Regions from separate parts of the Pontibacter sp. GD13 genome, predicted to be linked through region 2. Evidence: riboswitches for the same ligand, from Rfam matches in the RefSeq annotation. Region 2 holds a riboswitch; the other holds the start of a gene.

Region 1 (8,371 bases), on a different contig from region 2:
ACCAGACTGGCTGAACCCATCTAAATAATCTGTATTGGAGGCAAACCGGTACAATAATTCGGCGTTCAACGACAGGCCGCGCGACAGGCCATAACGCAAGCCGCCTCCTGCCATGGCAACCGGTATATGGCGTGGCAGCGGATGTGCGATATCCTCCTCCAGTCCGGATGAGCGATCAAGCTGCGTATTGGAATAGTCACGTTTCACGTTCAGGAAAGCCACCCCAAAGCCGCCCAGTACATAGGGTGTTACGTTTACGTTGCGTATGTACTTGTTCAGCTTGAGAATCTCCCAAACCAACTGCCCCGAAAATTCGGTTACGGGGGTATGGAAATTAAAATTCCGCTCCCTGCGCCAGGCCGGATTGGCATACTTTGCGTCGTCCCCACTCAATTTGCCCCGCTCTATGCTGGCCCTCAGCGCCAGCGGCCCAATTATTCTTACCTTCCCGAAGATGCCTATGCCAGGCCCCACGGTTTCTATGGAACCCAGCGTATTGGGGGTTAGGTCGCCCTGGTACACAAAAGCACTCACATGGGCCCCGAGTTCCAGGTTCCCGGATTTTGCCTGCGAAAAGCCCTGAAAGCTAAGGCCGGAAAGGATAATAAAAAGACTTGCCTTAAGACGGAAAGATAATTTCATGGTTAACAACAACGAAACGTAAGTCTGTTGAGCTGGCCCCAACCAGCACAGCACCAAACATATTGAAAGATAATTTAGAACGCTCGATTTATTTATGAGCAAATTTCAACTCAATATATCTTTATAAAATTCTTTCTCTGCGAAAGATTTAAAAGTTCAGCACATAATGCAATTTCAACTTAACTCCCTTAAAGATAGATAGCGGAGGTTAACTTATACTTCTGAGGTTTAGCCTAATGTTGATTTATGGCCTTTCACTATTTGTTGTCTCATAGGGATAAAAGAATATTATTGAAAGTGAACAGTATATTTTAAGACACCTGTAAGCAAGAAGCCTTCTGGTAAGCCCATAAAAAAGCCCCTTCGGCAGGGGCTCTTTTTATTTATGCGCTTATGCTACGCTCTTTCGGCTTCCAGAATTTTCCTGATCCTTACCAGGGCATCCGCTATGTGATACTTTGTGAGAAGGTCTGTGTTTCGGGTGCTGGCAGATTTTAGCTGCTGCTCCAGTTTCACCAACTCTCCCCGGGCAATAGAGCGAATATCGGATTGGCTCAGGTCAACGGGTGTTCCGAAGCGGCTGCTTCTGGAAGGGGTGTCGTTCAGTAAAAAGTCTATCCGGTCCAGGTACGCTTTCTGAAGGTTTCGGCGGTAAATGTCAATGTTCTTGCCGCTGTATACCTCGCTCCAGATACCGCCCTGCAGCTGGCTTACCATATCCAGTGCGTTGTAGTTTACATCGCCGATCTCGTTCTCCATCAGGCGGGCCATCCGGTCCGCCGACAGCAGGCTGTTCAGGTGGCGCACCTGCAGGTTACGGATGCCATCGACATGGTTGGCATGGTGCACGTTGCGGCTTATCTCCGACTGGTGCAGCCATTCCGGGGAGGTAAAGGCGTTGGCCAAAAGCCAGGTAACAGACGCGGCCTGCATTTTAGCCGGCACCGGCGTGTACACAAATCCTTTCTGGTTTGGCTTCAGGCGATTCTCATACACCCCGCCCACGTTGGTTACCACATGGCCGATGTAGCGGCTCCACACGCCCAGCAACTCCCCGTACAATTCCTCCAGGTCATTGTAATCGTTGGTTTCCACGGCTGTCCATTGCACGAGTTTCGGAGCTACCAGTTTCAGGTTTTTCAGGCCATAGGTGCTTGCCTTTATCGGATCGTCGCCGATGCCTTCTGTCTGGCTGGCGGGGTCGTAGCCGCCGCTGCCGCTTCCGTACTGATACACCGGATCGTTTTTGGTCGCCTCGATCCATTTGGTGAGGGTTGGGATCTCCGCCTCCGGACTCTTGGCGTCCGGCAGGTAGCGGTAACCCCAGTTGATGGCATACATGTCGTATGGCCCTAACTGGCGCACAAAGCGCACATCCTGATCGCCGGGCTGCGCCACGTAATTGTAACGGGCATAATCCATGATGGTGGCGGCGATGCCATACTTTTGCGTGAAGGTGCCGGAGCGCAAAGAATCTGTGTCGTAAGCAAAGCTGGCTTTCATGTTGTGCGGCAGCCCCAGTGCGTGGCCTACTTCATGCGTGATCACTTCCAGCATCATCTCGCCCAGGTCGTCCATGGGTGTGTTCAGCGAGCGGGCTGTCGGGTTGGCGGCCCCGGTTTCCAGTAAATAGCGGTTGCGGTAAGAGCGCAGGTGGTTGTGGTACCAGATAATGTCACTTTCAATGATCTCGCCGGAGCGCGGGTCGGACACGCTGGGCCCCACGGCGTTGCGCGTTGTGCTGGCCACGTACCGGATAACGGAGTAGCGCACATCCTCGGGGCTGAAATCAGGATCTTCCTGAACTGTTGGCGGGTCTTTGGCCAGTATGGCGTTTTTGAAACCTGCGGCCTCAAAGGCTTTGTTCCATTGCTCCACCCCGGCTTTAATGTAGGGCCTTAGTTTCTCGGGCGTTGCCGGATCCAGGTAATACACGATCGGCTTGATCGGCTCCACCAGTTCGCCGCGCTTGTAGGCGGCCACATCCTTTGGCTCTAACCGCCAGCGACGGATATACGATTTCTCATCCGCTTTATAGGCTTCAGAGCCATAGTCGATCTGCTTGATGTTGAAGTAGCCCACGCGGTCATCGTTCAGGCGGGCCTGCATCGGCACTTTGGGCAGCAACACCATCGACTGGTTCATCATCAGGCTGATGGCCCCTGTATTGGAATTGGATGGCGGCTCGGCGGCATCGTAGGTAAAGTCCTGCTTCACTTCGATGTTCAGCGGAAAGCTCTTCATACTGTTGATAAAGCTCCGGTTCTCGTCCAGCTTGCTCACCTTGTAGTTCTTGCGCATGTCGGCATCCAGGCCGCTGATCGCTTTGATATCGCTCAAAAAGAACTTCGTCACGTCGATCACATAGCCACTGGAGTCTTTTGACAAAGCGGCAATATCGAAGGCATACAGGGTAGGCTGGTAATTGTTGGCCTGCACCGACAGGTTGATCGGCAGCGAGTCGGCGGCCACGGCGCTGTAGGATTTTGTTTTAAGCACGATCTTGTTGTCGAACTTCTGCCACACCACCATTTGCTCGTTTACCGATGATCCGGCGTTCACATACCCGCCGCCCAGGCCCGCAGGCAGGTTGGCAAACCGACTGATCCAAAGAAAATCACGGTTCAGCAAGGTGTCCGGAATCTCGTAATAAAACTTGTCGGCTACCTTGTGCACCGTAAACACACCGGCATCGGAGGCAGCGCCTTTGGTTATGACTTCAGTATACGGTTTCATGCCGTTTTTAGAGGCTGGTTTCGGCTTTTCCGTCTCCTCCTTTTTGGCTATCTCCCCTTTGGAAGAAGTGGCGGTTTGGGTGCTGGAGCACGAAGCCTGGGTAAGGGCCAGCAGTAATCCTAAGCTTACCGCCTTGTAGGTTTTTAACATGTATACGCTGTTTTATACTTTAATTAAATGAAGTAAGATTATTTACTGAGCCACAGCACAGCAGTCAAATTGACTATCAATATAAGGCATATTTAACAAACCCAAGCCATAAGCCAGCCTTTTTAGCCCGGCCTGTGTGCTAAAGCAGGTGGAATACCTTAACCAAGCACTTTAAAAAAAACCAATCTAATTTTTTATTAAACCCAGGTTGCGGTTAACCATCGCAAACACTCACCGATGCCACAACCATCACATTTCTCATTCAATTCAGGTTGCGATCAACCCACCCCACCCCTCCGAGGAGGGGAGTTTTACTCGTGCATGTAATTCCCCTCCTCGGAGGGGTTAGGGGTGGGTTTACATCTTCCATGCATATCTACTACCTCAACCTAGGTTGTATAGAGATCAAATCAAAATCGCTCCCTCTCCTTTTAAGGAGAGGGCTGGGGTGAGGTAAAACCCGCTGCACCACCGGGAAAGCAACTTACCGAAGCTTAGCAAAAAAGTATGAAGTATGGCCAGTTGGGATTAAAATTCGTCGTGGTACCTTTATTACCTGTTCTGTATAAAGCACCAGCTAATGCCGAATCACTTTTGTATCCCCCACACGGGATAATTTCGTAAATTTGCACCTACGCTTATGGAAGAAAAACAGAAAAACAACCCGCTACACGGCATCACACTGCAAGCCATATTGGAACACCTGGTGGCTTATTACGGCTGGGAGGAGTTGAGCACCAAGATCAACCTGAACTGCTTTAAAAGCAACCCAAGCATAAAATCAAGCCTCACTTTCCTGCGCAAAACCCCCTGGGCCCGCGAGAAAGTGGAAAGTCTGTACCTTTTTGTGCTGCGCAGGCAAAAGAAGGGCCTGTAGCAAAACTTGCCAATACAGCAAATACTGCAAAGGGCCCGTATAAACTGCGAAAACGCTCCTAAACTTTAGAACTGACTCATGCAAAAGTTTCCCTCTGTGTGCCTGTTCCTGGCCATATTTAGCCTCTTGGCCGGCTGCTCCGCCGCCAATACCAGTACCGCCGACCTCCTGATCACGCACGCGCATGTTGTGGATGTGGAGGCAGGCCAGGTGCGCCCGAACCAGACACTGGTAGTGCAGGATGGCGTCATTCAGAACATTACCGGCAGCGACTCACGAGTAAAGTATAAAGCCGCTACCACGCTGAACGCAACGGGCAAATACCTGATACCCGGCCTCTGGGACAATCACATTCACCTGCGCGGCGGCGCGGATTTGGAGGAGGAGAACAAGCAGCTGCTTCCATTGTATATTGCTAACGGCATTACCACCGTGCGCGACGCCGGCGGCGACCTGTACCCGGCCATTCGCCGGTGGCAAAGCCAGATTGAAGCCGGCAAACTGGTGGGGCCTCACATTATTTCAGCGGGCCCAAAACTGGACGGGCCGAACCCGACCTGGGAGGGCTCTATTGAGGTTGCCACCGTGGCAGAGGTGCCGGCAGCCGTTGACTCGCTCCAGAAGCTGGGCGTGGACTTTGTGAAGATCTACGACAGCACTATTTCCGGTGATGTTTTTCTGGCGATCGTGGCCGAAACAGAGAAACGCGGCATGCAGGTGTCAGGGCACATGCCTTTCACCATTAAGCTCGGCGATGCCATTGACCTGGGCCTGGATGCCACCGAGCATCTGTACTATGCCTTTAAAGCAGGTTCTGCCAAAGAAGACAGTATTACACAGGCCATCGTGGCCAGCCAGACCACAAATAAACCCATCGGCTTTTACGAGGCGCTGCACCTGCTCTACGACACGTACGACCCTGCCGTGGCACAACAAACGTTTGAGCAGATGGTCCGGAAAAACACCGCCGTTGTGCCGACTTTATACATCAGCCGCGTGCTCGACGAGTTAAAGTATGAAGACCACAGCAACGACTCCTTGCTGCCCTACATCGGCAAGGGCATCGTTAAAACCTACGAGCGCAGGATCAGGAGCGCCAAAAGCCAGACAGCGGAAGCGGTGCAGTTCAGGCATGAGCTGAATGCCCGGTTTCATTCCATGGTGCCCGCCATGCAGCAAGCCGGAGTTACCATACTGGCCGGCTCCGATGCCGGTGCATTTAACTCCTATGTGTACCCCGGCCAATCGCTGCACAAAGAACTGGAGCTGCTGGTAGAAGCCGGCCTAACGCCGGCACAGGCGCTGCGCACTGCCACCGTAAACGGGGCCACCTTCTGGAAACGCAGCCAGCAGTATGGCACCGTAGAAGTTGGCAAAGCAGCCGACCTGGTGCTGCTGGACGGGAATCCGCTGGAGAACATCCGGAATACGCAAAAGATACACGCCGTTATTTTTGGCGGAAAAGTTTATAGGCCGCAAGAGCTCCTGCAAAACCCGGGCAGGTAAAAAAGCCTACGCATGTTTATGTACCTACATTATTTTATTCGATAAATTTGGATTTGTAAAAATCTACCCCGACATTTGTGACAGTAAAATCAATTACCCTCACACGTATTTGATTTATAAAGAAGAAGGGAGAGAACAGGCTCTATGAACTTCTAGCAACCAGTTTCAAACCAGGTGCTAATTCCTGCCTAAAATTATTAGGGGATATAAATTCACAAAAATGAAAAATTCATCACCTCTACTTCCTGCCAAACCGGTAGCCGCTTACAACCAAACATTCTTTGGCGTTGTTTCTAATTCGCTTGCTTTTACTTGTTATTGTTGCTGTTGTTGCTAGTCCAGTAGCAAACAGGTAACGCTCGCCCTGCGCTAAATCAGCAGTGGCAGCCCCTATTCGTTTTCCCCGGGTTACTAATTTTTTTGCTTTCAGCAGAAGCATCGCAATTTTCTGCCATGCCCATTTCTATAATGGGGTTGGCTGACAACTGCCTTCTATTTACCCTTTACCCCTGTTAGATACATTAAAAGGTGCCATGCCGCACCTATACTTTCATACCTGTACCTTTAAAAATCAGAATTATGTCATCAGGATCATCTATAAAACCTATCGCCATTTTTTATGAGCACCCAGAGTGGTTTAAGCCGCTCTTCAACGAGTTGGATGCGCGTGGCATCCCTTATGTGCGCCTGAATGCGGCCGTGCATCAGTTTGATGTGGCAGAAGAAGAGCCACCCTACAGTGCGTTCTTCAACCGCATGAGCCCATCTGCTTATCTGCGCCAGAACGAGAATGGCATCTTTTACACCCTAAACCTGCTGGCACACTTAGAAGCCAGGGGGGTACCGGTAATAAACGGCTACAAGGCCTTTCAAAATGAAGCCTCTAAGGCACTGCAGCTTGTTTTGCTGCAGCAGCTGGGCCTGCCCTACCCAAAGACCAGGGTGATAAACCATGCTGCGCAGGCGGTGAAAGCAGCGGACGGGTTGCGCTACCCCGTGGTGGTAAAAGCCAACATTGGCGGAAGTGGTGCCGGTATTGTGCGTTACGACTCGGCGGCTGATCTGGCCTCTGCGGTTGCCGAAGGCAGCGTGCAGCTTGGTATAGACCACACCGCACTGGTGCAGGAGTTTATTCCTGCACGCGGCGGGCACATTAGTCGGGTAGAGACCCTTAGCGGCAAATACCTCTATGCCATTAAAGTGTATACCGATGGCGACAGCTTTAACCTGTGCCCTGCCGATATATGCCAGACCACTGCTGGCAAGGAATTGGTGCGTAACGCCTGCGCCCTGGACGCACCCAAAAACGGCATGCGGGTAGAAGCCTTCACACCGGATCAGGCAGTGATTGAAGCCATCGAGCGCATAGTGCAGTCGGCTGGCATCGACGTGGGTGGCATTGAGTACATCGTGGATGACCGTGACGGGCAGATTTACTACTACGACGTAAACGCCCTCTCCAATTTTGTGGCGGATGCCGTGCACGTGATCGGCTTTAATCCGCACGCTCGCCTAGTGGACTATCTGGAAAAGAAAGCGCAACTTAAACTAGAGGAGGTGTAATTATGCAGTTTGGATATTGGTTACCCGTTTTTGGAGGCTGGCTCCGCAATGTGCCTGACGAGGGCATGGCCCCTACCTGGGAGTATGTGAAAAAACTGGCGCAGAAAAGTGAAGACTGGGGCTATAGCCTCTCCCTGATCGCTGAGCTTTACCTGAACGACATCAAAGGGAAAGAAGCCCCCTCACTGGACGCCTGGTCCACGGCGGCGGCACTGGCTGCCGTTACTGAGCAACTTGAAATAATGGTGGCGGTGCGGCCTACCTTTCACAACCCGGCCATACTGGCCAAACAAGCCGCAAACATTGCCAACATCAGCGGCGGCAGGCTCTCGCTCAACGTGGTTTCCTCGTGGTGGCGCGATGAGGCAACAAAGTATGGCATCCACTTCGAGCAGCACGACGACCGGTACGCCCGCACAAAGGAATGGCTGGACGTGGTAACCAGCGTGTGGGAGAAGGACCACCTGACCTACGAAGGCAACTACTATAAAGTAGAGGACAACATTCTGCAGCCCAAGCCCGTGAAACGCCCCTTTATTTATGCCGGTGGCGAGTCAGAGGCCGCCAAGTCGCTTATCTCTTCGCAATGCGATGGCTACGTGATGCATGGCGACTCCCCGGAGCTTATCGGCAAACGCATCGCTACAATGCGAGCTAGAAGAGAGGCGAAAGGCTTGCCCCCGATGAAGTATGGTGTGGCCGCTTACAGTATAGTGCGCGACAGCGAAAGGGAAGTTAAAAAGGAACTTGCGCGGATAACGGATGTGAAGAACTCAGCCGCTGGCTTCGACAACTATCAGCAGTGGGTGGCAAACACCCAGTTGGAAGGGCAACTCTCATTGGAAGAGTATTCTGTGTCTAACCGCGGCTTACGCTCCGGCCTGGTGGGCACACCGG
Region 2 (8,371 bases):
TTGTAGAAATCGCAGGTCAACAGACCAAAGTAGAGAACGGCATGTTCATCTACGCTAACAAGCTTTCCGGCAATGAGGGTGACGCCGTAGAGTTCACCAATGTTCTTCTTACTGATGATAACGGAAGCATTACTTTAGGTGCTCCTTTCGTTAGCGGTGTTAAAGTGGTTGGAAAAATCCTTGGCAACGTGAAAGGCGACAAAGTGATCATTTTCAAAAAGAAGAGAAGAAAGGGATACCGCAAGAAGAATGGCCACCGCCAGCACTTCACTAAGGTCCTGATCGAGAGCATTGGTTAAGCAGTAAGAAGAAAATTATCGTAAAATCTTTTCAGGCAACGCCCCGCTAACCTGAATTAAATAGTAAAAAAGATGGCACACAAAAAAGGAGCCGGTAGTTCTAATAACGGACGTGAGTCGCATTCTAAACGACTAGGTGTTAAAATTTACGGTGGCCAGGATATCATTGCTGGTAACATCATTGTAAGACAAAGAGGTACTGCGCACCACCCAAGTGTAAACGTGGGTATGGGCAAAGACCACACGCTGTTTGCCTTGACAGACGGTGTTGTATCGTTCAGAAAAGGGAAGAAGAACCGTTCTTACGTTTCTGTAGTACCTAAAGTAGCGGCAGAGGCTTAATTCCAAGCTCTGTTGATGCAATAAAAAAGGGATACCGAAAGGTGTCCCTTTTTTATGTAAAATTGGTTTTACTGCAACCGGCCTTTTTGGAGGACGTATAAACTATCATAGGATCGGATTCGCTAATAAGCGAAAAAGATCCTGTAGGAAAGGGACACTTATAGTGTCCCTTTCTGTTTATATATACTTATAGCACGAAAAAAGGCGTACAGAGCAACAAAATTTTGTATTTACCGGATATGTATATAATTTACAGTTTCTTATCAAGAAAGACCGAGGGATAGGGCCCGATGACGTCTTAGCAACCTTGTTAAAGCCTGGTGCTAATTCCCTTCCAACCGCAACAAGCGTCTGGAAAAGATAAGAATGTCCATCCTCCCGGCAGGGTGTCCTTCTTGATAAGCTGATGCAGAAGACTTACGAGAAGAAAGACACCGGACATGAAGTACAACCATTCTATTTATCAACTGCTGAAAGAACGCATCTTAGTGCTTGACGGCGCGATGGGCACCATGATTCAGCGCTACAAGCTAACAGAAGAAGATTTCAGGGGCGAACGTTTTAAAGATCATCCAGGTGATCTGAAAGGTAACAATGACCTGCTTTCAATTACCCGCCCCGATATCATTAAATCCATACATGCCGAGTATTTAGAGGCCGGAGCTGATATTGTAGAAACAAATACCTTCAGCGGAACCAGTATAGCCATGGCCGATTATCACCTGGAAGACCTGGTGTATGAACTGAATTACGAATCAGCCAAAATAGCGCGTGAGGCAGCAGATGAAATAGAGGCAAAAGTGGCTGGCAGACCCCGCTTTGTGGCAGGCGCCATTGGTCCGACAAACCGGACCGCTTCTCTCTCTCCGGACGTAAATAACCCCGGATACCGCGCCGTTACCTTCGATCAACTGGTAGAGGCATACTATGAGCAGGTGCGCGGCCTGGTGGATGGCGGCTCTGACCTGTTGCTGGTAGAAACCGTATTCGACACCCTGAACTGTAAAGCCGCCCTGTTTGCCATACAGCAGTACGTGCAGGATGGTGGTAAAGAGCTTCCGATCATGGTATCCGGTACTATTACCGATGCCAGTGGCCGTACCCTGTCCGGTCAAACAGTGGAAGCCTTCTGGAACTCTATCGCGCATGCGAACATCTTAAGTGTTGGCTTCAACTGTGCACTGGGTGCCCGCCAACTAAAAACACATATACAGGAGCTGGCGCGTATTTCTGACTGTTACATCAGCGCCTACCCAAATGCCGGTTTGCCCAATGCCTTTGGCGGCTACGACGAAACAGCCGAGCAGATGGGTGGTATCGTGGAGGAGTACCTGAAGGAAGGCCTAGTAAATATTCTTGGTGGTTGTTGTGGCACTACGCCTATGCACACCAGAGTTATCTCCGATCTTGTTCAAAAGTATAAGCCGCATATTCCCTCACCGGTTCCCCCTCTCCCACGTTACAGCGGCCTCGAACCCCTCACCATCACTCCTGAAACACTATTTGTAAATATTGGCGAACGTACCAACGTGACAGGTTCTAAAAAATTCTCGCGCCTGATCGTGAACGGAGAATTTGAGGAAGCCCTATCGGTAGCGCAGCAGCAGGTAGAAGGCGGGGCGCAGATCATTGATGTGAACATGGATGAAGGGATGCTCGATTCGGAGCAGGCCATGACAAACTTTCTTAACCTGATAGCTTCCGAACCGGACATTTCCAGGTTGCCAATTATGATCGACTCCTCTAAATGGAGCGTGATCGAAGCTGGATTGAAGTGTGTACAAGGAAAAAGCATTGTTAACTCCATCAGCTTAAAAGAAGGCGAAAATGCTTTCAGGAAACTGGCCCGCAAGGTGCGGCAGTATGGAGCCGCTGTGGTAGTAATGGCTTTTGATGAGCAGGGGCAGGCAGATACGCTGCCGCGTCGTATTGAGATCTGCGAGCGCTCCTACCGCATACTGGTTGATGAGGTTGGCTTCCCGCCCCAGGATATCATTTTTGACCCGAACATACTGGCTATTGCCACAGGTATAGAAGAGCATAATAACTATGCCGTTGATTACATGGAGGCGGTAAAGTGGATAAAAGCCAACCTGCCGCACGCACAGGTAAGCGGCGGTGTAAGTAACCTGTCTTTCTCCTTCCGGGGTAACGATGCCGTACGTGAGGCCATGCACACCGTTTTCCTGTATCATGCGATCCAGGCCGGTATGGACATGGGAATTGTGAACGCCGGCATGCTTGGCATTTATGAAGAAGTTCCGGAAGAGCTCCGTGATCTTATTGAAGACGTCATCTTTAACCGTCATCCTGAAGCTACCGAGAAACTGGTCGCCTACGCTGAAACGATCAGAGGAAAAGGCAAAACAGCTACAGCAGCTGACAGTGCCTGGCGCGAGGCCCCCGTGGAGGAGCGCTTAAAGCATGCGCTGGTAAAAGGTATTGTAGAGTACATTGAAGAGGATACTGAGGAAGCCCGTCAGAAAGCTGCCAAAACCCTTGATGTGATCGAGGGCCCGCTGATGGCAGGTATGTCTGTTGTCGGAGATCTGTTTGGAGCAGGTAAGATGTTCCTGCCGCAGGTGGTAAAAAGTGCCCGTGTCATGAAAAAGTCTGTAGCTTACCTGCTGCCGTACATGGAGGCGGAAAAGGCTGGCTCCTCCTCTTCTTCGCAAGGTAAAATACTGATGGCTACTGTAAAGGGTGATGTACACGATATCGGGAAGAATATTGTGGGTGTTGTGTTGGCCTGTAATAATTATGAGGTAATAGACCTGGGCGTGATGGTGCACCTGGATACGATTCTGACGGAAGCCCAAAAGCAGCAGGTAAATATTATCGGCTTAAGTGGTTTGATCACGCCATCTTTGGATGAAATGGTGTATGTGGCGCAGGAGATGGAGCGACGAGGCATGAAAATTCCGTTGCTGATTGGTGGGGCTACTACTTCGCGGGTTCATACGGCTGTAAAAATAGCGCCGCAATACAGTGGGCCGGTTGTGCACGTGCATGATGCTTCGCGTAGCGTAACGGTAGTGAGCAGCTTGCTTGGCAGCAACAAAGAAAGCTACATAGCTGAGATAAAAGCAGCGTATGAGAAGCTGCGCGAAGATCACCATAACCGAACCAAAGACCGTGCTTTTGTAAGTATAAAAGATGCTCGTACAAATAAGTTTAAAGTAGACTGGCAAGCTACACGCCCAACAAAACCAAGCTTTATCGGCAACAAAACATTTACGAATTATCCACTCTCCGAGATCATCCCTTTCATCGACTGGACACCGTTCTTCCATACCTGGGAGCTGAGGCGGCAATACCCGAAAATTCTTAACGACCCTGAGTTGGGTGCAGAAGCAACCAAACTGTTTGCCGATGCGCAGGAAATGTTGAAAGACATTGTGGAAAAGCAGTTGCTGGAAGCGCGTGCCGTGGTTGGGTTTTACCCTGCCAACGTAGAGGCTGATGACACCATTGAAGTTTACGCTGATGATGCGCGTGGAAACGTTGTCACTGAGTTCCATACGCTGAGGCAGCAGGGGAAGAAGGGTGGCAATGTGCCTAACCTGGCCTTCTCTGATTTTATAGCCCCTAAAGACACAGACCTGCCAGACTACATAGGAGGCTTTGTCGTGTCGGCTGGCTTTGGCATCGAGAAGCTTATAGAACAATACGAAGCCGAGCACGATGACTACAAATCCATTATGGTAAAAGCGCTGGCAGATCGTCTGGCCGAAGCATTTGCAGAACTGATGCACCAGAAGGTGCGCCGTGAGCTCTGGGGATATGCACCGGAAGAGCAACTGGACAATGAAGGTCTGATAAAGGAGCAGTACAGAGGAATTCGACCGGCACCGGGTTATCCGGGTTGCCCGGACCACACCGAAAAGGTTACGCTGTTTAACCTGCTTGATGCAGAAAGAACGTCAGGGGTTATACTTACCGAAAACCTGGCGATGTACCCGGCGGCCTCAGTAAGCGGCTTATACTTCTCGCACCCTGAGTCGCGCTACTTTGGCTTAGGTAAGATTGGTGAAGACCAGGTGGCTGATATTGCACAGCGCAAGAATATGCCAAAAGAAGAGCTGGAGCGCTGGCTGTCGCCAAACCTGAACTATGAGCCAAAGCCGGTAGCAAAGCAGGTGGTTTGATGGGTATACTTCAAGTAGTATAGCTGGAGACTTTCGAATGCAGTAGCACAAACTATGAGCTATAGAGATTCAAGTAATAGGTATAAATCCCCCGCCTTGGCTAAGGAGGGGCTAGGGGTGGTTAGACAAGGTAATGCGAACCAGCCATTTAACAATTTAGCAATCTAACAATTTAAAATAAATTGAAAGTAACAGACCACTTCAAAAACGCTAACGACAAAACGCTATTCACTTTTGAGATACTGCCTCCGCTGAAAGGCGAGAACATGAAAACCTTGTTTAACCACATCAACCCACTAATGGAGTTTAAACCGCCGTTTATCGACGTAACGTACCATCGGGAGGAGTATGTGTATAAGCAGCGGGAGAATGGGCTGTTGGAGAAGATCACGACACGAAAGCGCCCGGGAACTGTTGGTATTTGCGCCGCTATCCAAAACCACTATAAGGTAGATACTGTGCCGCACCTGATCTGCGGAGGCTTTAGCAAAGAAGAAACAGAGAACGCCCTGATCGACCTGCACTTTCTGGGTATAGACAACGTGCTGGTACTACGTGGTGATTGCGTGAAAAGTGAGCAACGTTTTGTGCCAGAGCCGAACGGCCACAATTATGCTTCTGAGCTGATAGAGCAGGTGGTAGACATGAACAACGGCTGTTACCTGGACGATGAGCAGGTAAGCAACAGCTGCACCGACTTCTGCATTGGGGTAGCGGGTTATCCGGAGAAGCATTTCGAAGCGCCAAATTTGAAGTCGGATCTGCGGTGGCTGAAGAAGAAGATAGAACTGGGCGCCGAATACATCGTGACGCAAATGTTTTTTGAGAACCAGCGATACTTTGATTTTGTGAACCGCTGTCGCGAAGAAGGCATCACGGTGCCCATCATTCCGGGTTTAAAGCCCCTGACCACCCTTTCGCAACTTACGGTGCTGCCCAGCTACTTCCACATCGAAATACCCTGCGACCTGGCGGATGCCGTGGAGGCATGCGCGGATAACAAGGCAGCGGCTCAGGTAGGCGTGGAGTGGGCTATTCAGCAATCCAAAGAGCTGATGGAATTTGGCGTCCCCTGCCTGCATTATTATTCCATGGGGAAATCTGAATCGGTACGAAAAGTGGCAGAAGTACTGTTTTAAGCATCCTGTAAAGCATACAGAACCGGCTTGCTGGGGCTGGCATCCAGCTGCAGGCTTGTGATTTGGATATTGAGCAGGTAAAGCCCATCAGGGATATGGTTTGGCGCAAAGATGAGTTCCGTAATAGTTGAGCCGTAGCGGGTATTATAAGGATACTGCCAGAAAGCATGGTGGCATAAAAGCCTGCCTTCATCGGACTCCCGGTCAACGGAGGGCAGGTCTAGCAAGAGGTGCGCGATGTTATGTTCGGCCAGAAAGCCACCGATGCGATGGTCCAGGTAAGGAGGGTTGGTTCCGGAGTAGTGGCGGGTAAGTTTGGCAGCGGTGTTTGGCAGGGTGCGCAGGATGACCGCCTCCGGCGGTGTACCTTTCAGCTGCGTACTTACATCCTCCAACATAACCACCAAATCGCCGTTTTCCTGTTTCTGCGGCTGAACGGTAAGCAGCCGTGCAACAAACAAAAATCGTGTCAGGCAATTGTGGATGGTGGCGTTCGGGTCGGGGGAGATGTGGCCGTAACACTCGGTGTGCGTGCCGTTACCGTGCGGTGTAAGGTGTACCCGCTTATAATTGGTAGTGCCCCCATCAGCCACGCTGCCAACAAAATCCCCCATACGTATGGTTTCAAAGGTAACAGGGTCGGCCCAAAAACACTCTGGTTGCGGAAGCCCCTGGTGCAAGGGCATGGAGATATCATGTGGCTCCAGCGGGTTAAACGTGTATGTTTTATGGTGATAGGTTATAGTGGCAAGCATAGGGCAAGTAGGGGTTAGCCTTGCTAATATCGCCGAATATAGTTAATAAAGAAAATGAAGAGGCCTAAACCCAGCCCAGGAGATAAGCTGCACGGGTTTAGCTGAGAAGCCAGGCAAGTGCCGGCTCCTCATCCTGGAAGCTTTTCACTTCATAGCCTAAGGGCGACAAGGCGTCGGCTCTGGTGATAAGGGACTCCAGGGCTATTTGCTTAAAAAGATTATGCGGAAGTATCCGGGCCAGTTTCTTGATACCGGTATGCGACAATACATTATAGTATGTGGTGGAGAGCCACTCTTTTGTTGGGGTGCTCAGGCTGTTGAGGTTTTGTGCATTAGCTGCCACATACTTTATCCGGTTCGACTCCAGGATCTTTTTTAGCTCCATGGCGCCTTCCACTATCTCCTCATTCGTTACGGCGCGCTTCCATTGCGAACGCACAAGCGAGTGTTCCAGAGCTGCCTCAATCAGAAAGTAATCCGACTCAAACAAAGTATTCAATTGCACAGTGGTGGGAGGCATCATTTAAAAGAAGTACACGGTATACCGATGTTCAAACTTTATAAATATACTAACAATTTGTAAAAGTAGCCCTTGCGGCATGTTATTATTTTGTGAAAAAAACAGGTAGGTCATCCAGAAACAGATCCAGTGTAATCTGATCTGCTAGTAGTTTTCCTGAGTCTGTCAGGTACAATACCTCGTTTTCAAGGCGCGCATGCCCTTTTGCTTCCAGGTCGTGCAGGTAAGTGCTGTGGGTTGCCTGCACATCGTATTGGAACAGGTCACGCATTTTAGCCAGATCACATCCCCAGATGGTTCGAAGGGTGGTAAGCAGGTAATCATTAGCCTGGTCGGCAATGGAGAGCGTTTCTAAGGTGCAGGGGATGACGTTTTGCTGAATATACTCTACATATTTGCGGTTGTGCGCCACGTTGTGCTGGCGCGAGGGGCCGTTGAAAGAGTGGGCGCTGGGGCCTGCACCCAGGTAGGGCACGCCGCACCAATAGTTGCTGTTATGCCGCGACTCGTAACCCGGCTGGCAAAAGTTTGAGATCTCGTACTGCACAAAGCCATGCTGTGCCATTTGCTCCAGTAAGGTTTCGAACTGCTGCGCCGTAAAATCATCGTCTGCAGGTTTAAATTTGCCCTTCTTGCTCCAGCGGCCCAAAGCAGTATCGGGCTCAATGGTCAGGGCATAGCACGACACATGCTGCACGCCCAATGCGAAAAGTGTTTCCAGGTCGTGGTGCCAGATAGCATGGTCGGGTGCCGGAATGCCATAGATAAGATCAACGGAGATATTGTTGAAACCCGCCTGCTGGGCATCCTGCACGCTTTTCAGGCTTTCGACAGCGTTATGGGCGCGGTTCATCAGTTTCAGGTGCGGCTCATGGAAAGACTGCAGCCCAATGCTCAAGCGGTTGATGCCTGCTTCTTTCAGGGCGCTTAATTTTGCAGGCGTCAGGTCGTCGGGGTTTGCCTCCAGGGTTATTTCCGCCTCGGCAGAAACTATGTACAGCCGCTTTATTGTTTCCAGCAGCAGCAGCAGTTCGTGCTGGTCTAGCAGCGAGGGCGTTCCCCCTCCAAAATAAATGCTGTGCACAGGTTGCTGCTGCAGGTAGGTGGCCCGTAGTTCAAGCTCCCGGACGATAGCCTGCACAGTTTGCGTTTTTAGCCCCATGGAGGT

The links. A riboswitch is a leader RNA that binds a small molecule or an ion and turns the genes downstream of it on or off. The one in region 2 is predicted to bind S-adenosylmethionine.
Region 1: it holds a riboswitch for S-adenosylmethionine, as region 2 does, so the genes downstream of both, AC4BAN_RS11270 (ATP-grasp domain-containing protein) here and metH (methionine synthase) in region 2, are expected to answer to the same signal.

What each region holds. Positions count from the first base shown of each region.
Region 1 is NZ_JBYZMQ010000007.1:67,960-76,330, forward strand. It holds gene AC4BAN_RS11250 (outer membrane protein) at 1-642, opposite strand, end outside; gene AC4BAN_RS11255 (zinc-dependent metalloprotease) at 1,039-3,528, opposite strand; gene AC4BAN_RS11260 (VF530 family protein) at 4,169-4,405, shown strand; gene AC4BAN_RS11265 (amidohydrolase family protein) at 4,484-5,911, shown strand; SAM riboswitch class I at 6,023-6,124, shown strand; gene AC4BAN_RS11270 (ATP-grasp domain-containing protein) at 6,491-7,474, shown strand; gene AC4BAN_RS11275 (LLM class flavin-dependent oxidoreductase) at 7,477-8,371, shown strand, end outside.
Region 2 is NZ_JBYZMQ010000003.1:88,451-96,821, forward strand. It holds gene rplU (50S ribosomal protein L21) at 1-299, shown strand, start outside; gene rpmA (50S ribosomal protein L27) at 372-641, shown strand; SAM riboswitch class I at 899-1,008, shown strand; gene metH (methionine synthase) at 1,082-4,789, shown strand; gene metF (methylenetetrahydrofolate reductase [NAD(P)H]) at 4,972-5,928, shown strand; gene AC4BAN_RS06885 (cyclase family protein) at 5,925-6,683, opposite strand; gene AC4BAN_RS06890 (hypothetical protein) at 6,781-7,206, opposite strand; gene hemW (radical SAM family heme chaperone HemW) at 7,289-8,371, opposite strand, start outside.